4 regions of the Pseudomonas ulcerans genome follow, and region 1 is predicted to be linked to each of the others. Evidence: predicted binding sites of a transcription regulator. Region 1 holds the regulator's gene; each other region holds the start of a gene.
What was found. Region 1 encodes sigma-54, which starts transcription at its own class of promoters, with help from an activator protein. Its sites were predicted from a motif close to ANTGGCATNNANNTTGCTNT; they were not measured.
Positions count from the first base shown of each region.

Region 2: the regulator sigma-54 is predicted to act here: its motif matches at 3,459-3,478, upstream of glnA (type I glutamate--ammonia ligase).
Region 3: the regulator sigma-54 is predicted to act here: its motif matches at 2,083-2,102, upstream of V0R59_RS29240 (circularly permuted type 2 ATP-grasp protein).
Region 4: the regulator sigma-54 is predicted to act here: its motif matches at 3,579-3,598, upstream of nirB (nitrite reductase large subunit NirB).

Region 1 covers NZ_JAZDQN010000013.1:17,231-22,458, forward strand. The annotation lists gene V0R59_RS14045 (KdsC family phosphatase) at 1-144, shown strand, start outside; gene lptC (LPS export ABC transporter periplasmic protein LptC) at 153-725, shown strand; gene lptA (lipopolysaccharide transport periplasmic protein LptA) at 712-1,239, shown strand; gene lptB (LPS export ABC transporter ATP-binding protein) at 1,239-1,964, shown strand; gene V0R59_RS14065 (RNA polymerase factor sigma-54) at 2,139-3,632, shown strand; gene hpf (ribosome hibernation-promoting factor, HPF/YfiA family) at 3,714-4,022, shown strand; gene ptsN (PTS IIA-like nitrogen regulatory protein PtsN) at 4,035-4,499, shown strand; gene rapZ (RNase adapter RapZ) at 4,503-5,228, shown strand, end outside.
Region 2 covers NZ_JAZDQN010000023.1:10,911-16,138, forward strand. The annotation lists gene glnL (nitrogen regulation protein NR(II)) at 1-499, opposite strand, end outside; gene V0R59_RS19520 (YkgB family protein) at 860-1,345, opposite strand; gene V0R59_RS19525 (cupin domain-containing protein) at 1,361-1,810, opposite strand; gene glnA (type I glutamate--ammonia ligase) at 1,957-3,363, opposite strand; gene thiI (tRNA uracil 4-sulfurtransferase ThiI) at 3,694-5,148, shown strand.
Region 3 covers NZ_JAZDQN010000059.1:7,972-13,199, forward strand. The annotation lists gene V0R59_RS29235 (YgiQ family radical SAM protein) at 1-1,919, shown strand, start outside; gene V0R59_RS29240 (circularly permuted type 2 ATP-grasp protein) at 2,136-4,601, shown strand; gene V0R59_RS29245 (transglutaminase family protein) at 4,601-5,228, shown strand, end outside.
Region 4 covers NZ_JAZDQN010000034.1:50,703-55,930, forward strand. The annotation lists gene V0R59_RS24040 (bifunctional nitrate reductase/sulfite reductase flavoprotein subunit alpha) at 1-3,471, shown strand, start outside; gene nirB (nitrite reductase large subunit NirB) at 3,733-5,228, shown strand, end outside.

The sequences.
Region 1 (5,228 bases):
GTGGCCAATGCCGCGGCGTTCGTCCGCGAGCATGCCCACGGCGTGACCCAGGCCCGCGGCGGCGAAGGCGCGGCACGTGAATTCTGCGAACTGATCCTGCAAGCCCAGGGCAACCTGGAAGCAGCAAACGCCCACTACCTGTAGAGCCCGTCATGTTCAGCAAGAAGATTCGCAACATTGCGCTGTTCAGCGTGATCGCCGCGCTTTTCGCGGCGATCGGCTACTGGAACATCGTGCCCGAGCGCTTCCTCGACCAGCCGGTCGCACAGGTCGACGAAAGCGCCATCGACTACTACGCCATCAACGCCCACAGTGTGCAGTTCCTGCCCGACGGCAAGCTGCAGTACGAAATGACCGCGGACAAGGTCGAGCACCTCAAGGCCAGCGAAGTCACCCTGCTGACCAAGCCGGACCTGCAGATGTACCGTGGCACCACCTTCCCCTGGCATGTGCAGAGCGAGCGCGGCGAGGTCAACCCGGACGGCACCGAGGTCGAGTTGATCGACGCCGTGCGCGTGGCCCGTACCGACGAGCAGAATCGCACCACCATCATCACCTCCAGTCGCATGACGGTATTCCCGCAGAAGCAATATGCGCAAACCGAGCAAGACGTTAGAATCGACGGCGCCGGTGGCGTGACTACGGGCAAGGGAATGAAAGCGTATTTGAAAGACGGCAGGATGGACCTGCTGTCCAACGTAAGAGGACAGTATGAGGCTCGTTAAAACCCTCCCTTATTTGCTCAGCCTGAGCGCGGCACTGGGAAGCGCGAGCGCTTGGTCCCTGCCCAACGATCGCGAGCAGCCCGTTCGCATCCAGGCCGACAGCGCCCAGATGGACGACAAGAACAAGGTCGCCACCTACACGGGCGACGTGATCATCACCCAGGGTTCGATGATGATCAAAGGCAACGTCGTGACCGTCACCCTGAACCAGGCCGGCGATATCGACACCGCCACCTCGGTCGGCAACCTGGCCTATTTCGAGCAGCAACAGGACGCCGCCAAGCCGGACAAGATGCAAGGCTATGCCAAGCAGATCCAGTACCAGGCCGGCAAGGACCTGATCATCCTCACCGACCAGGCCCGAGTGATCAACGCAGGCAATACCACCGAAGGCGAGAAGATCGTCTACAACTCGAAGACCCAGGTCGCTACCGCCGGCCGCGGCGGGAAAGACATCAAGACACCACGTCAGCGCATCGACATGGTGATCCAGCCGAAGAAGAAGGCCGAGTAATGGCAACTCTCAAAGCCCAGCACCTGGCCAAGAGCTACAAGAGCCGGCAAGTCGTGCGCGACGTCAGCCTGTCCATCGACAGCGGCCAGATCGTCGGACTGCTCGGCCCCAACGGCGCTGGCAAGACCACATGCTTCTACATGATCGTCGGGCTGGTCCAGGCCGACCAGGGTCGCGTGCTGATCGACGACCTGGATGTCAGCCACCAGCCGATGCACGGTCGTGCCCGCGCCGGTATCGGCTACCTGCCGCAGGAAGCCTCGATCTTCCGCAAGCTGTCGGTCGCCGACAACATCATGGCGATCCTGGAAACCCGCCAGGACCTCGACCGCGATGGACGGCGCAAGGAGCTGGAAAGCCTGCTGCAGGAATTCCACATCAGCCACATCCGTGACAACCTCGGCATGAGCCTGTCCGGTGGCGAACGTCGTCGCGTGGAAATCGCCCGGGCCCTGGCTACCGCGCCGAAGTTCATCCTGCTCGACGAACCCTTTGCCGGTGTCGACCCGATCTCGGTCGGCGACATCAAGCAGATCATCCATCACCTGAAGGCCAAGGGCATCGGCGTCCTGATCACCGACCACAACGTCCGTGAAACCCTGGATATCTGCGAAACCGCTTACATCGTCAACGATGGCCAGCTGATTGCCGAAGGCGATTCGGAAACCATCCTGGCCAACCAGCTGGTGAAAGAGGTGTACCTCGGCCACGAGTTCCGCCTGTAGGTCGACGTACCGGAGTGACCGAGCGCTGGCATTCAGCCATTATTACGGCTTAATTGTTACAGCGCTCTAGGCAAACGCATCAATTTCAGGCATATATCTTGCTTAAAATTGGCGCCCCGCGCCCGTGTAGAGATGGCGCATGCGCGCCGGCGAATAAGGTGTTAAGCCCCAGCCATGAAACCATCGCTCGTCCTAAGAATGGGCCAGCAACTGACGATGACCCCGCAGTTGCAACAGGCCATCCGACTGCTCCAGCTTTCCACGCTGGACCTGCAGCAGGAAATCCAGGAAGCCCTGGAGTCGAACCCGATGCTCGAACGCCAGGAAGAAGGCGACGACTTCGACAACAGCGACCCCATGGCCGACAACGCCGAGAGCAAGCCGGTCGCGGAAGCGCAGGAAAGCAGCTTCGAGCAATCCGCCCCCAGCGCGGAAAACCTCGAAGAAGGCGAATGGAACGAGCGCATTCCCAACGAACTGCCGGTGGACACCGCATGGGAAGACATCTACCAGACCAGCGCCAGCAGCCTGCCAAGCAACGATGATGACGAGTGGGACTTCACCACCCGTACGTCTGCGGGCGAGAGCCTGCAAAGCCACCTGCTCTGGCAGTTGAACCTGGCACCGATGTCGGATACCGACCGGCTGATTGCCGTCACCCTCATCGACTGCATCAACAACCAGGGCTACCTCGACGAGACCCTGGAAGAAATCTGCGACTCCTTCGATCCCGAGCTCGACATCGAGCTGGACGAGGTCGAAGCCGTCCTGCACCGCATCCAGCAGTTCGAGCCTGCCGGCATCGGTGCGCGCAACCTTGGCGAATGCCTGCTGCTGCAACTGCGCCAGTTGCCATCCAACACACCGTGGATGAGCGAAGCACAGCGCCTGGTCAGTGACTACATCGACCTGCTCGGCAGCCGCGACTACAGCCAGCTGATGCGCCGCATGAAGCTCAAGGAAGACGAACTGCGCCAGGTCATCGAGCTGGTACAGAGCCTGAACCCTCGCCCCGGCTCGCAGATCGAGTCGAGCGAGCCGGAATACGTGGTCCCCGACGTGATCGTGCGCAAGGACAACGAGCGCTGGCTGGTGGAACTGAACCAGGAAGCGGTACCGCGCCTGCGGGTCAATCCGCAGTATGCCGGCTTCGTCCGCCGTGCCGACACCAGCGCCGACAACACCTTCATGCGCAACCAGTTGCAGGAGGCGCGCTGGTTCATCAAGAGCCTGCAGAGCCGCAACGAGACGCTGATGAAGGTGGCGACCCAGATCGTCGAGCACCAGCGTGGTTTCCTCGATCACGGCGACGAGGCCATGAAGCCGCTGGTCCTGCACGACATCGCCGAGGCGGTGGGCATGCACGAATCGACCATTTCCCGGGTCACCACGCAGAAATACATGCACACGCCCCGGGGAATCTATGAACTGAAGTACTTTTTCTCCAGTCATGTGAGCACCTCCGAAGGCGGTGAATGCTCGTCCACTGCCATCCGCGCGATCATCAAGAAACTGGTTGCCGCGGAAAATCAGAAAAAGCCATTGAGTGACAGCAAGATCGCTGGTTTACTGGAGGCACAAGGCATCCAGGTAGCACGTCGCACCGTCGCCAAGTACCGCGAGTCCCTCGGTATCGCACCATCGAGTGAACGCAAGCGATTGATGTGACCTTCCCTGAGGTGTGCCATCGCAATTCAGTGGCAGGCGCAACACCTGCCTCTTTATGCACGGCAACAAAGGAGAAGCAGTATGCAAGTCAACATCAGTGGACAACATGTAGAAGTCACCGAGGCCCTGCGTACCTACATCGGGGAAAAACTCGCCCGGCTCGAGCGCCACTACGACCGCATCACCAATGTGCAGGTGATCCTCAAGGTCGAGAAGCTGCAGCAGAAGATCGAAGCGACCTTGCAGATTCCCGGCGGTGAAGTGGTAGCGAACGCAGAGCACGAAGACATGTATGCCGCCATCGACCTCCTGACCGACAAGCTCGACCGCCAACTGAAAAAACACAAGGAAAAACAGCAAAGTCTGCTGCAAGGTGCAGCTGCCCGCTGATCCCCCTCATCCATGATCCGACTTGAATCCATCCTGACCCCCGGCCGTTCCCTCGTGAACGTGCCGGGCGGCAGTAAAAAGCGTGTACTCGAACAGATCGCCAACCTGATCGGGAAGGAAGTTCCCGAGCTGGACACCCAGGACGTGTTCAAGAGCCTGATCGACCGGGAGAAACTCGGTTCGACGGGCTTCGGCAATGGCATCGCCATTCCCCACTGCCGTCTCAAGGGGTGCGCCAGTCCGATCAGCGCCCTGCTGCACCTGGACGCCCCCATCGATTTCGACGCCATCGACGGCGCCCCGGTAGACCTGCTGTTCGTGCTGCTGGTACCGGAAGCCGCCACTGATGCGCACCTCGAACTGCTTCGCCAGATTGCCAGCATGCTCGACCGCAAGGACGTGCGTGACAAGCTGCGCGCCGCCAACAGCAGCACCGCCCTGTACCAGGTTGTCCTGGACGAACAGAACGGAAGCTGAGCCATGCGCCTGATCATTGTCAGTGGCCGTTCCGGATCCGGCAAAAGTACGGCCCTCGATGTCCTGGAAGACAATGGTTACTACTGTATCGACAACCTCCCCGCCGGCCTGCTTCCGCAGTTGGCGGAGAGCGCACTGATCAATACGGAATTGCTGCAACCGCGGGTGGCGGTATCGATCGACGCCCGCAACCTGCCCAGCCACCTCACGCGCTTCCCCGAACTGCTCGACGAAGCCCGCGCCCGTCACATCCAGTGCGACGTGCTGTACCTGGATGCCGATGAGGAAACCCTGCTCAAGCGCTTTTCCGAAACCCGCCGCCGCCACCCGCTGACCAACCCGGACCGCTCCCTGGCCGAGGCGATCCGGGTCGAGAGCGAGCTGCTCGGGCCCATCGCCGACTTGGCAGACCTGAAGATCGATACCACCAACCTGAACCTGTACCAGTTGCGTGATTCGATCAAGCTGCGCCTGCTCAACCAGCCGGAGCCCGGCACGGCGTTCCTGATCGAGTCCTTCGGCTTCAAACGCGGCATGCCGGTGGATGCCGACGTGGTGTTCGACGTGCGCTGCCTGCCGAATCCGTACTGGAAGCCGGAACTGCGCGAGCACTCCGGGCGGGATCAACCGGTCATCGACTACCTTGCCGCGCAGCCGGACGTGGAAGAGATGTTCCAGGACATCTCCTCCTACCTGCTGAAATGGTTGCCACGCTTCGCCGCCAGCAAC
Region 2 (5,228 bases), on a different contig from region 1:
GCCCGTCGTCGGGCAGCTCGCGGGCCAGCAACTGGGCTGCGCCGCGGATACCGCCGAGGGGGTTCTTGATTTCGTGGGCCATGCCGCGCACCAGCATCTTGGTGGTTTCCTGCTTGGACAGCTGGGCCTCCTCCTTGGTGATGCGCAGGAGGCGGTCACGGGGGTGGACTTCGAGCAGGAGCAGGGTGCGGCCGTTGTTGAGGATCGGCGTGACGGCGTAGTCGACGGTCAGGCTCTGGCCGGTCAGCGAGGTCAGCTGGGCTTCGCGCTTGGTGAAGGGGTGGGCGTGTTCCACCGCCTGGCGCAGGGAGTTGAGGGCCTCGCTGGACTCGGTGAAGAGTTCGCTGATGAACTGGCCATGGCTGCGCTGGCCGCTGATGGCCAGGAGCATTTCCGCCGCCGGGTTCATGTACTCAAGGCGCAGTTCGGCGTTGAGCAGGATGGTGGCGGTGGTCAGGTTGTCCAGTAGTAACCGGTGCAGTGCATCGCTGATGGTCATGTGGCGTCTTTGACCTCTTTTGGCACATGTCGACCTGCTAGGGGCCGGGGGCGCGAACGTTGGTCATTCGCTGATCCTGGGAAAATGCAAAAAGCAAACCAAGGCTCCAAAAAGAAGCGGAAAACCCGGAGAAAACACTGAATCTGCCCGAAAAAGGCTAGGAAACGGCCGGGCCGGAGGGTATTGGTGACCCAAAATGGGATACGCATGCCCTGTATTGCTTTTATAGCGCACCAATATAGAGCAATGGCTTCGGAGGGGTTACCTGGCTGGAAATCGCCATTGGCGTGAATCGGGGGAAAGAGCGGGGCTTTGCATGTCGGGGCTGGAATCACTCTCCAGCCCCGACGCGGAGGCTTTCTATTTGTGTTTCGGGCAGGTGCCGGTGACCTGCAGCAGGCCGCTCTTGAGCAGCAAGATCGAACCCGCCAGCAGCACCGCATCCTTGATCAGGAACGACGTGGAGCCGCCCATCGCCGGAAAGCCGCCCGCAGAAGCTTCCCATGCGTTGGGCGAACTGAAGATGAGAGTCAGGGTGGTCAGGTAGGTGAGGCAAGAAGCCGCTGCCGCAACGACCGATACCCTGGGTAGCCATGCACCAATGGCGAGCCCCAGCGCGATCGCCCATTCGGCGACACCGAGCGCATAGCTTGCCCCCTGTATGCCAAACAACTGATGCATCCAGGAAAGCAGCGGGCTGTTGCCGATAAGTGGCAGCAACCCCTGGGCTTCATAGGGAAACCATTTGCTGTATCCGAAGATGGCGAAGATCAGCACCAGTACCCAGCGCATGATGCGGACTTCCAGGTCGCTGGTGAGCAGTTGTTTCAAAGCAGGTGAGAGCATTCGAAGGGTTCTCTTTCATGGACTGACGTGCGGGGCCGATGCTTGGTCGGGGTCTGCCTGGCTCAGTGGCAGTGTCGTGTTGCCGGCGTAGAACACGATCAGCTCGGCGGCTTGCTCGCCGGTCCTTCCGCGATGGGTGCGACCGACAGTTTCGGCCAGTGCGTCGCCGGCCTTGAGCAGGGTCAGGTGTTTTGCATCGTGGGTCTCTACCAGTAATTCACCGGCCAGAAGGTAGCCGGCATTCGGCATGGGATGCTGGTGCCAGTCGAGGGTGGTGCGAGGTGGGATGAGGATTTTCAACAGGGTCAGCTGTGGCTGGCCGCCGGGATATGACTGGTAGCGCGTTCCGTCCCAAGCCTGGCTGGCCTGGAGTAGAACGGTGGTTTCGGGTTTTCCATCGACGACTGGAGTACTGCAACCGGCCAGGGGAAGCAGCAGGGCGAGCAGAGCAATTGGGCGGACCATGTGAACCTCGCTTGAATGAAGAGCGAGCTAGCATGGACGGAGGCAGAGGCAGAAAATATCGGGTGTTTCGCAGGAGTCAGTACGAAAAAGGCCTCCCGAAGGAGGCCTTTTCCACATGCTACGCCGCTTGCGCGAGCGTCACTGGATCAGCAGCTGTAGTACAGCTCGTATTCCAGTGGGTGCACGAAGGTACGGACCTTGATTTCCTCTTCCGATTTCAGCGCGATGTAGGCATCGATGAAGTCGTCGGAGAACACGCCGCCCTTGGTCAGGAACGCACGGCCTTTGTCCAGTTCTTCCAGGGCCTCTTTCAGGCTGCCGCACACTTGCGGGATTTCCTTGGCTTCTTCTGGTGGCAGGTCGTACAGGTTCTTGTCCGCTGCATCGCCTGGGTGGATCTTGTTCTGGATACCGTCCAGGCCGGCCATCAGCAGTGCAGCGAAGGCCAGGTACGGGTTGGCAGCCGGATCCGGGAAGCGGGCTTCGATACGACGGGCCTTAGGGCTGCCGACGTAAGGAATACGGATCGAGGCGGAACGGTTGCGAGCCGAGTAGGCCAGCATGACCGGGGCTTCGAAGCCTGGGACCAGACGCTTGTAGGAGTTGGTCGACGGGTTGGTGAAACCGTTCAGGGCCTTGCCGTGCTTGATGATGCCGCCGATGAAGTACAGGGCGGTGTCGGACAGGCCGGCATAGCCTTCACCGGAGAAGGTGTTCTTGCCGTCTTTCCAGATCGACATGTGCACGTGCATGCCCGAGCCGTTGTCGCCGTACAGAGGCTTCGGCATGAAGGTCGCGGTGCGGCCGTAGGCATCGGCAACGTTGTGCACGACGTACTTCAGGGTCTGGACTTCGTCAGCCTTCTTCACCAGGGTGTTGAACTTGACGCCGATTTCGTTCTGGCCGGCAGTCGCCACTTCGTGGTGGTGAACTTCGACGACCTGGCCCATCTCTTCCAGTGCGTTGCACATGGCGGTACGGATTTCGTGGTCGTGGTCGAACGGCGGAACCGGGAAGTAGCCGCCCTTGACGCCTGGACGGTGGCCTTTGTTGCCGCCTTCGACGTCCTGGTCGGACATCCAGGAACCTTGCTCGGAGAAGATCTTGAACATCGAGCCGGAGATGTCGGACTTGAACTTCACTTCGTCGAAGATGAAGAACTCTGGCTCGGGACCGGCGAAGACGGTGTCACCGATGGCGGTGCTCTTCAGGTATTCCTCGGCGCGCTTGGCGATCGCACGTGGGTCGCGATCGTAGCCTTGCATGCTGGAAGGTTCGATGATGTCGCAGACCAGGATCAGGGTCGGCTCTTCGGTGAACGGGTCCAGGACGGCGGTGTCGTCGACCGGCATCAGGATCATGTCGGAGGCTTCGATGCCCTTCCAGCCAGCGATGGAGGAACCGTCGAACATCTTGCCGACTTCGAAGAAGTCATCATCCAGCGCGTCACGAGCTGGCATGGTCACGTGGTGCTGAGTGCCGCGGGTATCGGTGAAGCGCAGATCAATCCACTTGACGTCATGATCTTTGATGAGTTGAACCGACTTCGACATAGTGTCCTCCGGGTGGGGTAGAGCGTGCCTGTGCAGCCCTTCAATTTGGGTGATGCCGGGCGCGAATAGTCGGCCAGGGCAACCTGCATCACAAGGGAGCAAATTGCATGCCAGTGCCCGGAAATGGGATTTATGCCCCGTTTTCTCGCGTTTCAGCCCTTTCTGTAGGAAATATCGATTTTTTATGCACCCTTTGGATGCGTCGAAAAGCAGAAATGAACCAAATTGGTGCGTGATAAAGCGGTCGGACAAAAGTTGGTCAAACCTTGAGCAATTTCCGCTATAATCCGCGCCCCCCTTTTTCGGCTGGCCGCTCGCGCGCTGTTTTCCATGAAACTGATCGTCAAAGTCTTTCCAGAAATCACCATCAAGAGCCGCCCGGTCCGCAAGCGGTTCATCCGCCAGCTCGGCCGTAACATCCGTGCGGTGCTGCGCGAGCTGGACCCTGAGGTCAAGGTCGACGGCGTCTGGGACAACCTCGAAGTGGTCACCCGCATCGAGGACGAGAAAGTATTGCGCGAGATGACCGAGCGCCTGACCTGCATGCCGGGGATCGCGCATTTCCTGCAGGTCGACGAATACCCGCTGGGCGACTTCGACGACATCGTCGCCAAGTGCAAGACGCACTTCGGCCACCTGCTGGCCGGCAAACGCTTCGCCGTGCGCTGCAAGCGCGGCGGGCATCACGACTTCACCTCGATGGACGTCGACCGTTATGTCGGCAGCCAGCTGCGCCAGCAGTGCGGTGCCGCCGGCATCGACCTGCGCAATCCGGAAGTGGAAGTGCGTATCGAAGTGCGCGACAAGCGCCTCTACGTGATCCACAACCAGCACAAGGGCATCGGCGGCTACCCGCTGGGTGCGCTGGAGCAGACCCTGGTGCTGATGTCCGGTGGCTTCGACTCCACCGTCGCCGCCTTCCAGATGATGCGCCGCGGCCTGATGACCCATTTCTGCTTCTTCAACCTCGGCGGCCGCGCCCACGAGCTGGGGGTGATGGAAGTCGCCCACTACCTGTGGAAGAAGTACGGCAGCAGCCAGCGCGTGCTGTTCGTCAGCGTGCCGTTCGAGGAAGTGGTCGGCGAGATCCTCGGCAAGGTCGACAACAGCTACATGGGCGTGACCCTCAAGCGCATGATGCTGCGCGCCGCTGAACGAGTGGCCGACCGCCTTGAAATCGATGCGCTGGTCACCGGCGAGGCGATTTCCCAGGTTTCCAGCCAGACCCTGCCGAACCTCGCGGTGATCGACTCGGCCACCGACAAGCTGGTGCTGCGCCCGCTGCTGGCCAGCCACAAGCAGGACATCATCGACCAGGCCAATGAAATCGGCACCGCCGAGTTCGCCAAGCACATGCCGGAATACTGCGGCGTGATCTCGGTGAACCCGACCACCTGCGCCAAGCGCCATCGCGTCGACCACGAAGAGAAGCAGTTCGACATGGAAGTGCTGGACCGCGCCCTGGAGCGCGCCCGCTACATTTCCATCGACAACGTGATCGACGAACTGGGCCAGGACATCCAGGTCGAAGAGCTGAGCGAAGCCCTGCCGGGCCAGATCGTCATCGACATCCGCCACCCGGATGCCCAGGAAGACGAACCGCTGCAGCTCGACGGCATCGAAGTCCAGGCCGTGCCGTTCTACGCCCTGAACAGCCGCTTCAAGCACCTGGATGCCAACCGTCAATATTTGCTCTATTGCGATAAAGGTGTCATGAGCCGCCTGCATGCTCATCACCTGCTCAGTGAGGGACACGCCAATGTGCGCGTTTATCGCCCCGCCTAGGAAGCACGATGGCGACCGTTCTCGCCATCGTCCTCCCGACCGGATTTCCTGCTCCGTTTACTGAAACCCGCTGCCCTGGC
Region 3 (5,228 bases), on a different contig from region 1:
GCCCGGACCGCGCCAGCCTGGTATACAGCCAGCGCTGCAAGGAAGCCTACAAGCATGTGCCGATCGTGCTCGGCGGCATCGAGGCTTCGCTGCGCCGCATCGCCCACTATGATTACTGGCAGGACAAGGTCCGCCATTCGATCCTGATCGACGCCTGCGCCGACATCCTCCTGTACGGCAACGCCGAGCGTGCCGTGGTCGACATCGCTCAGCGCCTGGCCGCCGGCGAGCGCATCGAGGACATCAGCGACATCCGCGGTACCGCGTTCATTCGTCGCGACACCCCGCAGGGCTGGTACGAGATCGATTCGACCCGTATCGACCGGCCGGGCAAGGTCGACAAGATCATCAACCCGTACGTCAACACCCAGGACACCCAGGCCTGCGCCATCGAGCAGCAGAAGGGCGAGGTCGAGGACCCGAACGAAGCCAAGGTGGTGCAGATCCTCGAAAGCCCGCGCATGACCCGGGAAAAGACCGTGATCCGCCTGCCATCCTTCGAGAAGGTGCGCAACGACGCGGTGCTCTACGCCCACGCCAACCGCGTGCTGCACCTGGAGACCAACCCCGGCAACGCGCGGGCCATGGTGCAGAAGCACGGTGAAGTCGACGTCTGGTTCAACCCGCCGCCCATTCCGATGACCACCGAGGAAATGGACTACGTCTTCGGCATGCCCTACGCGCGGATCCCGCATCCTGCCTACGGCAAGGAGCGCATCCCGGCCTACGAGATGATCCGTTTCTCGGTGAACATCATGCGTGGCTGCTTCGGTGGCTGCACCTTCTGCTCGATCACCGAGCACGAAGGGCGGATCATCCAGAACCGCTCCCACGAGTCGATCATTCGCGAGATCGAAGAGATCCGCGACAAGGTCCCGGGCTTCACCGGCGTCATTTCCGACCTCGGCGGTCCGACCGCGAACATGTACCGCATCGCCTGCAAGAGCACCGAGATCGAGACCCACTGCCGCAAGCCGTCCTGCGTGTTCCCGGGTATCTGCCCGAACCTGAACACCGACCACTCGTCGCTGATCAAGCTGTACCGCAGTGCCCGCGCCTTGCCGGGGGTGAAGAAGATCCTGATCGCCTCGGGCCTGCGCTACGACCTCGCCGTGGAGTCGCCGGAATACGTGCGCGAACTGGTCACCCACCACGTCGGTGGCTACCTGAAGATCGCCCCGGAGCACACCGAGGAAGGTCCGCTGAACCAGATGATGAAGCCTGGCATCGGCACCTACGACCGCTTCAAGCGCATGTTCGAGAAGTTCTCGAAAGAGGCGGGCAAGGAGCAGTACCTGATCCCGTACTTCATCGCCGCGCACCCGGGCACCACCGACGAAGACATGATGAACCTGGCCCTGTGGCTCAAGGGCAACGGCTTCCGTGCCGACCAGGTGCAGGCGTTCTACCCGTCGCCGATGGCGTCGGCCACGGCCATGTACCACTCGGGCAAGAACCCGCTGCGCAAGGTCACCTACAAGAGCGAAGGGGTGACCATCGTCAAGAGCGAGGAGCAACGCCGCCTGCACAAGGCCTTCCTGCGCTACCACGATCCGAAGGGCTGGCCGATGCTGCGCGAGGCCCTGCAGCGCATGGGTCGTGCCGACCTGATCGGCCCGGGCAAGCATCAGCTGATCCCGCTGCACCAGCCGGACACCGACAGCTACCAGAGCGCGCGCCGCAAGAACTCCACGCCGGCGGGCAGCCACAAGGTGGCCAAGGAACAGAAGATCCTTACCCAGCACACCGGCCTGCCACCACGGGCCAGCGATGGTGCCAAGCCGTGGGACAAGCGCGAGCAGGCCAAGGCTGCCGCCTTCGCCCGCAACCAGGAAGCGGCCAAGGCGCGCAAGGATGCAGCCAAGGGTGGCAAGGGCGGCAAGGGCAAGACCAAGCGCCAGCCGGTCCTGCCGCGCTAAGCCCCATGACGGGGCTTGTGCTCCGTCATGAAACTCTCGCTTGCACTCATCCGGTGCGGGTCGCTGATGGCCTCATCGCTGGCAAGCCAGTTCCCACAGGGACCGCATGCACCGCGCACCTTGTGGTAGCTGGCCCGAGACAGCCCCATTCCTGCCCAAGGCCACTGGCATAAGTCTTGCCGCATTCCCGCGCAAGACTTCCCCTGTGAGCCCCCTATGCCCGACCTGCTGGATGCCCTGACCCCAAGCCCCGCGACCTGGCATGAAATGCTGGCCGCCGATGGCAGCGTGCGTCCGCACTGGCAGGAGCTGCTCGCCCACCTGCAGCGCAGCGGCACGCAGCAACTGAGCCAGCGCCAGGCGCTGCTCAACCGCCAACTGCGGGAAAACGGCGTCACCTACAACATCTACGCCGACCCCGATGGCGCCGATCGCCCCTGGGAACTGGACCTGCTGCCTCAGGTGATCCCCGCCGCCGAGTGGAACGACCTGGCCCGCGGCATCGCCCAGCGTGCAGGGCTGCTGAACGCCGTGCTCGCCGATATCTACGGCCCGCAGCAGTTGATCGGCGAAGGCCTGTTGCCCGCCGAGCTGGTCTTCGGTCACGACAACTACCTCTGGCCCTGCCAGGGCATCGAAGTCCCCGACCGAACCTGGCTGCACATCTACGCGGCCGACCTGGCGCGAGGTCCGGACGGTCGCTGGTGGGTCACCGCCGACCGCACCCAGGCGCCTTCCGGAGCGGGCTATGCCCTGGAAAACCGCACCGTCGTCTCCCGGGCCTTTCCCGAGTTGTACCGCGACCTGCATGTACAGCACCTGGCGGGTTTCTTCCGCACCCTGCAACAAAGCCTCGCGCAGTTGGCCCCGAGAGGACGGGAAACGCTGCTGGTGGTGCTGCTGACCCCAGGACGCTTCAACGAAAGCTGGTTCGAACACCTGTTTCTCGCCCGCCAGCTCGGCTACCCGCTGGTGGAGGGCAGTGACCTGACCGTGCGCGACGGCACCGTCTTCCTCAAGACCCTCGGTGGCCTGCGCCGGGTCCATGCCATCCTGCGCCGGCTCGACGACGATTTCTGCGACCCCCTCGAACTGCGCACCGATTCCGCACTGGGCATCCCCGGCCTGCTGGACGCCGTTCGCCAGGGACGGGTGCTGGTGGCCAATGCGTTGGGCAGCGGAGTACTGGAGTCGCCCGGCCTGCCGGGCTTCCTGCCGGCGATCAGTCAGCGACTGCTGGGTGAGGAACTGATCCTGCCGTCCATCGCCAGTTGGTGGTGCGGCGAGCCGGCGGCCCTGGCCCAGGCGCTGGAGAAGATGCCGGAGTTGCTGTTCAAGCCGGCGTTCCCCTCGCAGAGCTTCCAGCCCTTGCTGGGCCGTGACCTGGACGCGACCCAGCGCCAGGCGCTGGCCGACCGCCTGCGAGCGCGTCCCTACGCCTATGTGGCCCAGGAACTGGCGCAGCTATCCCAGGCGCCGGTGTGGCAGGACAAAGGCCTGGAGGACCGGCCCGTGGGCATGCGCGTCTATGCGGTGGCCAGCGCCGAGGGCTGGCGGGTGCTGCCCGGTGGCCTGACCAGGGTGGCCGCGCAGGCCGATGCCGAAGTGGTCTCGATGCAGCGCGGCGGTGCCAGCAAGGACACCTGGGTCCTCGGCGAGCAACCCGCCCGCGGAGAACAGTGGCAGGTCAGCCGTAGCCTGGGCGTGGCCGATCTGGTCCGTGCCGACCCTTACCTGCCCTCGCGGGTGGTGGAAAACCTGTTCTGGTTCGGCCGCTATTGCGAGCGCTGCGATGCCAGCGCGCGGTTGCTGCGAATCCTCCTGGGCCGTTACCTCGACGGCGACTCGCCACAGGCGCTGGAAGCCGCGGTGCAACTGGCCGAAGGCCTGGAACTGCTGCCCAGGGAGGGTACCCTGGACACGCGCCTGCGCACGGCGCTGCTGGACCCGGACTGGGGCTTCAGCCTGCGGGCCAACCTGCAGCGCCTGCAATGGTCGGCGGGGCAGGTGCGCGGCAAGCTGTCACTGGAGAACTGGCAGGCCTTGAGCGAGCTGCAGAGGGAGGCGCAGCGCCTCGACGATCGCTCTGCCGATTTCACCGAACTGCTGGATTTCCTCAACCGGCTGATCCTGTCGATGGCAGCGCTGTCCGGCTTTGCCCTCGACGACATGACTCGCGACGAGGGCTGGCGCTTCCTTCTAACCGGGCGCCGGATCGAGCGCCTGCATGCCCTGGGCAGCAGTCTCGCCGGTTTCCTGCGCGGCCCTGCGGCGAGCGATCAATCCTGCCTGGAATGGCTGCTGGAACTGGCCAACAGCAGCATCACCTATCGCTCCCGTTACCTGGCCGTGGCGCAACTGATCCCGGCGCTGGACCTGCTCCTGCTGGATGAACAGAACCCCCACGGCGTGCTCTTCCAGTTGCGTTCCTTGCTGCGCTCGCTGGAGCGCTTGCGCAGTCCGGCGCAGGCCAGCCTGGTGGACCTGGCCGAGCGCCTGAAGCGTTTCGACCTGCGCAGCCTGGAGGATCCGTTGTTTGGCGCGGCCAGCCAGGATGCCGTACTGGAAGGGCTGGCGGTCATGCTCGAACAGATCGCCGAGGGGGCCGAAGTGGCCGCCGAGCGCCTGGCCCTGCAGCATTTCGCCCACGTCGATTCGAGCCAGCAGACGGTGTCCGCCTGATGAGTGCCCGTTACCAGATTCTTCACGATACCCATTACCGCTATGCCAGCCCGGTGTCCCTGGCCCAGCAACTGGTGCACCTGTGGCCGCGGGATTGCCCGTGGCAGCGCTGCGAGGAGCGGGTGCTGGAGGTGAGTCCGCTGCCGACCCGGCGTCGCGACGAGCAGGATGTGTTCGGCAACCCGCTGACGCGCCTGGGCCTGGAGTACAAGCATGACGAGCTCAAGGTCAGCACCCGGGTGTGCATCGAGGTCTTGCCCCGGCCCCTGCCGGTGCTTGCTGACTCGCCCGGCTGGGAGCAGGCGCGGGATGCCCTGGCCTACTCGCGGCAGGCGCTTCCCGCTGCATTGCTCGATGCCAGCCGATATCGCTTCGAATCGCCGTTCGTGCGCTTGAAACAGCGTTTCGTGGCGTTTTCCGAACCCTGCTTCGCTGCCGGCGTACCACTGCTGGAAGCCGTCCGGGCGCTGATGGAGAAGATCTTCCGCGAATTCACCTTCGATGCCGGCGCGACCCAGGTCGCCACGCCGCTGCTGGAGGTGCTGGAGCGGCGCCGCGGGGTCTGCCAGGACTTCGCCCACCTGATGCTCGCCTGCCTGCGTTCCCGTGGCCTGGCGGCACGCTATG
Region 4 (5,228 bases), on a different contig from region 1:
ATGGCCGACTGTCATCCGATCCTCTTCCTGCGCCTGCTCGACCGCCTCAAGGCCGGCGCCCGCCTGATCGTGGTCGACCCGCGGCGCAGCGCCACGGCGGACAAGGCCGACCTGTTCCTGCAGATTCGCCCCGGTACCGATCTCGCGCTGATCAATGGCTTGCTGCACCTGCTTCACCAGAATGGCCATACCGACGGCGCGTTCATCCAGCGCTACACCGAAGGCTGGGACGAGATGCCGGCCTTTCTCGCCGACTACACCCCGGCGCGGGTGGCGGACATCACCGGGCTCGACGAAGCCGCCATCCGCCAGGCCGCGGCCTGGATCGGCGAAGCCAAGGACTGGATGAGCTGCTGGACCATGGGCCTGAACCAGAGCATCCACGGCACCTGGCACACCAACGCGCTGTGCAACCTGCACCTGGCCAGCGGGGCGATCTGCCGACCAGGCAGCGGACCCTTCTCGCTCACCGGTCAGCCCAATGCCATGGGCGGGCGGGAAATGGGCTACATGGGGCCTGGGCTGCCGGGGCAGCGCTCGGCGCTGGTGGAGGCGGACCGGCAGTTCGTCGAGCGGCTATGGGAGATTGCGCCCGGTAGCCTGCGGGCGGAAGCGGGCGAGGGCACCATCGGCCTGTTCGAGCGCATGGCGGCCGGCGAAGTGAAGGCCTGCTGGATCATCTGCAGCAATCCGGTGGCCAGCGTCGCCAATTGCCAGCGGGTGATCGACGGGCTGCGTGCGGCGGAACTGGTGATCAGCCAGGACGCCTTTCTCGACACGGAAACCAACCGCTACGCCGACATCCTCCTGCCCGCCGCGCTGTGGGCCGAGTCCGAAGGGGTGATGATCAATTCCGAACGCAACCTGACCCTGACCACCAAGGCGGTGGAGCCGCCCGGCGAGAGCCTGCCCGACTGGCAGATCATTGCCCGTGTCGCCTGTGCCATGGGCTACGCGCAAGGCTTCAGCTACGCCAGTGCGCAAGAGGTGTTCGACGAGATCCGCCGGGCCTGGAACCCGGCCACCGGCTACGACCTGCGGGGCCTGGACTACGCAAGACTGCGCTCTGGCCCGCAACAATGGCCCTGCGAGCCGGGGCGGGAGGATAGCCGCAGTCCGCTGCGCTATCTCAACAACGGCTTGAGCCAGACGCAAAGGCTGGATGCCGGGGATATCGTCTTCCCTACCTCCAGCGGCAGGGCGCGTTTCTTCGCCCGTCCGTGGCTGCCGCCTGCAGAACTCCCGGACGAAAACTACCCGTTGGTCCTCAATACCGGCCGCGTCCAGCACCAGTGGCACACCCTCACCAAGACCGGCAAGGTCGCCAGCCTGAACAAGCTTGAGCCCGGACCCTTTCTGGAAATCCACCCGGACGACGCTGCCGCCCTCGGCATTGCCGAGAAGGACCAGGTCGAGGTGCGGTCGCGGCGCGGACAGGCCGTGCTGCCCGCGCGGATCACCACGCGGATGATGCCTGGTAACTGCTTTGCGCCGTTCCACTGGAACGATCTCTATGGCGAGCAACTGGCGATCAACGCGGTGACCTGCGACGCGGTCGATCCGCTGTCGCTGCAACCCGCCTTCAAGCACTGCGCCGTGGCTCTGACCCGGGTCGGCGGTGAGCGCCTCGATGTCCTGCAACTCGATCCCGCCATTCCCGAGGAGACCCGGTCGATGCCTACCGATACCCTGCGTCAGGTCCTTGGCCTGGGCGCCGTGCCTGCGCTGACCCTGGCCGAGGGCGAACAGCACTATCTGCAGGGCTTCCTGCTCGGCCTGGATGCGGCGCGCCACGACGGCGTGCCGACCCTGCCGGCCAACGCACCGCTGGCGCCCGCGCGGCGACTGTTCATCGACGGCGTGCTCGCGGGCCTGTATTCCCGCAGCACCGCCGCGGCGTTGCCGGCGCCGGTCGAAGCGCCGCCCAGCCCGCCGCACTGGGTACTCTGGGCCTCGCAGACCGGCAACAGCGAGGCCCTGGCCGAACGTTGCGCCGCGCACCTGCGGGAGGCAGGACTGGCGGTGCAACTGGAATGCATGGAAGCCGCTCAACCTGAACGGATCGGCGAGGCCGCGAGCCTGCTGCTTATCACCAGCACCTTTGGCGATGGCGACGCCCCGGACAGCGCCGCAGCGTTCTGGCAGGCGTTGCAGGGCGAGCCCGGCGACTGGGCGAAGCGGCCCTACGCGGTGCTGGCGCTGGGGGACTCCAGCTACGACCAGTTCTGTGGCTTCGGCCGCAAGCTCGACCAGCGCCTTGCCGAACTGGGGGGGCAGCGGCTGCTGGAACGGGTCGAATGCGAGCCGGATTTCGACGAACCCTTCGCTGGCTGGTTGCAGGCGCTGACGGCGAAGCTGGCGCAAGGAGCGGTGCCGGTGGCCGAGGTCGAAAAAGCGGCGTTCGCCAGGCAGTCACCGTTGCCCGCACGACTTCTGGAAAACCGCCTGCTCAACGGGCCCGGGGCGAGCAAGGAAACCCGGCAGATCGTCTTCGACCTGGGCGACAGCGGGTTGTCCTACCAGGCCGGTGATGCCTTGGGCGTATGGCCGCGCAACTGTCCGGCGCTGGTGGAGGAAATCCTCGCGTGCAGCGGGCTGGACGCCGATGTCGAGGTCTCGCTCAAGGGACAGGCGCCGATGACGCTGCGCGAGGCGCTGGGCGGTTATCTGGAGATCGGCCGGGTCACGCCACAGTGGCAGGAGCGCTTCGCCGCCTCGCACCAGGGGTTTCCCAAGGACAAGGACGCCCTGTGGGGGCGGCAACTGGCGGACCTGCTCGTCGAGTTCCCGCTGTCGTTGCCGCTGGCGGACTGGCTGGCCCTGCTCAAGCCGTTGCAGCCGCGGCTGTACTCCATCAGTTCCAGTCCGCGCAAGCATCCGCGCCAGGTGCACCTGACGCTGTCGACGGTGCGCTACGGCCAGCGCAAGGGCGTGTGCTCGACCTTCCTCGCGGATCGTGCCGGCGAGATGCAGGTGGCCATCTTTCCCCAGCCGTCGGCGCATTTCCACCTGCCCGAGGACGATGGCCGGCCGGTGATCATGGTCGGCCCGGGGACGGGGATCGCGCCGTTTCGGGCCTTTCTCCAGGAGCGTGAGGCGCGGGGGGCGAGCGGGCGCAACTGGCTGTTCTTCGGCGAGCAGCGCGAGGCCTGTGACTTCTACTACCGCGACGAGTTGCTGGCGTGGCGTGAGAGCGGCTTGCTGACCCGGCTGGACACGGCGTTCTCGCGGGACCAGGAGGAAAAGATCTACGTGCAGCAGCGCATGCGCGAGCAGGGGGCAGAGCTGTGGCGCTGGTTACAGGACGGGGCTTGCTTCTATGTCTGCGGCGATGCCGGGCGGATGGCTCGGGATGTCGATGCGGCGTTGCAAGCGCTGGTCGCGGAGCAGGGCGGGATGAGCGCGGCGGATGCGGCCGAGTATGTTGCCCGGATGGGGCGGGACAGGCGGTATCTGCGGGATGTGTATTGATGCTGGTGGATGCCTCAACATGCTGCGAATCAGCGCTTCCTGCACCAGCCTGGTTCAAAAAAGCCAGTGGAAACCCCTTGAATCCTTGATTCCTGGCCAATTCCGCACTTGGCACACTCCCTGCTTTTAATCATGCACAACGTCCGGGTGGTCAACGTCGATCACCAAAACGGACCATAACGATACAGAACCAGGCAAAGGCGCCTGGAGCTTCGGCTCCAGGCGCCTTTTTTGTGCTTTTCATACCGTGAGGATCCAGGCATGAACGCCATCGCGTCCATCGAACAACGAGAAAAGCTGGTCATCGTCGGCAACGGCATGGTCGGCCACCACTGCGTCGAGCAACTGATCGAGCGCGGCGCCCTGGCCCGTTTCGAGGTGCGGGTGTTCGGCGAGGAGCGCCAGCGCGCCTATGACCGCGTGCACCTGTCGGAATACTTCAGCGGCAGCGATGCCGAGGCGCTCGCGCTGGGTGACGCCGAGCTGTATGCCACGCCGGGTGTCACCCTGCACCTGGGCGAAGCGGTGCTGGAACTCGATCGCGAGCGTCGCGAAGTGGTCACTGGCAACGGTCGCTATCCCTATGACCGCCTGATCCTTGCCACCGGTTCCTATCCCTTCGTGCCCCCGATCCAGGGCTCGGAGGGCGCGGCCCGGCTGGTCTATCGCACCCTGGACGACCTCGACGGGATCCGCGCCGCCGCAGCCAGTGCGCGGCGCGGCGTGGTGGTCGGCGGCGGCTTGCTCGGCCTGGAGGCGGCCAATGCCCTGAAGTCGCTCGGTCTGGAAGCCCACGTGGTGGAATTCGCCCCGCGCCTGATGCCGGTGCAACTGGACGGCGAGGGCGGTGCCGCGCTGCGCGCGCGGATCGAGGCGCTGGGCGTCGGCGTGCATGTGTCACGGGCGACCCAGGCCATCGTCGCCGGCGAAGAGCATCGCTACCGGATGAATTTTGACGGCGGCGAGTTCCTTGAAACCGACCTTGTCGTGTTCTCCGCGGGCATCCGTCCGCAGGACACCCTGGCCCGCGCCTGCGGCCTGGAGGTGGCGCCCCGTGGCGGGGTGGTGATCGACGGCGACTGCCGCAGCAGCGACCCGCACATCTACGCCATCGGTGAATGCGCGTCATGGAACGGCAGCGTGTTCGGCCTGGTCGCCCCCGGCTACGCCATGGCGCGCAACCTTGCCGCAGCGCTGGCGGGACAGGCGGCTACAGCCTTCAGCGGTGCCGACATGTCGACCAAGCTCAAGCTGCTCGGCGTCGATGTCGGTTCCATCGGCGATGCCCACGGCGCAACCCCGGGCGCCCGCAGCTATCGCTTCATCGACGAGGGCGGCAGCAGCTATCGCCGGCTGGTTCTCGACGCCAGCGGCAAGCGGGTGATCGGTGCGGTGCTGGTGGGCGACAACAGCTACTACGACACCCTGTTGCAGTACGTGCAGAACGGCATCGCCGTGCCCGTTGATCCGGCCGCCCTGATCCTGCCGCAGACGGGCGGTGCGCCGGCCCTAGGCGCCGACGCCTTGCCGGACAGCGCGACCATTTGCTCCTGCCACAACGTCAGCAAGGGCGCGGTGTGCGCCGCCATCGACGGCGGCTGCGGCGACCTGGCGGCGCTGAAGAGCTGCACCAAGGCGGCCACCGGCTGCGGCGGTTGCGCGGCCCTGCTCAAGCAGGTCTTCGAGCACGAGTTGAGCGCCCGCGGGGTCAGTGTCGACAAGAGCCTGTGCGAGCACTTCGCCTACACCCGCCAGGA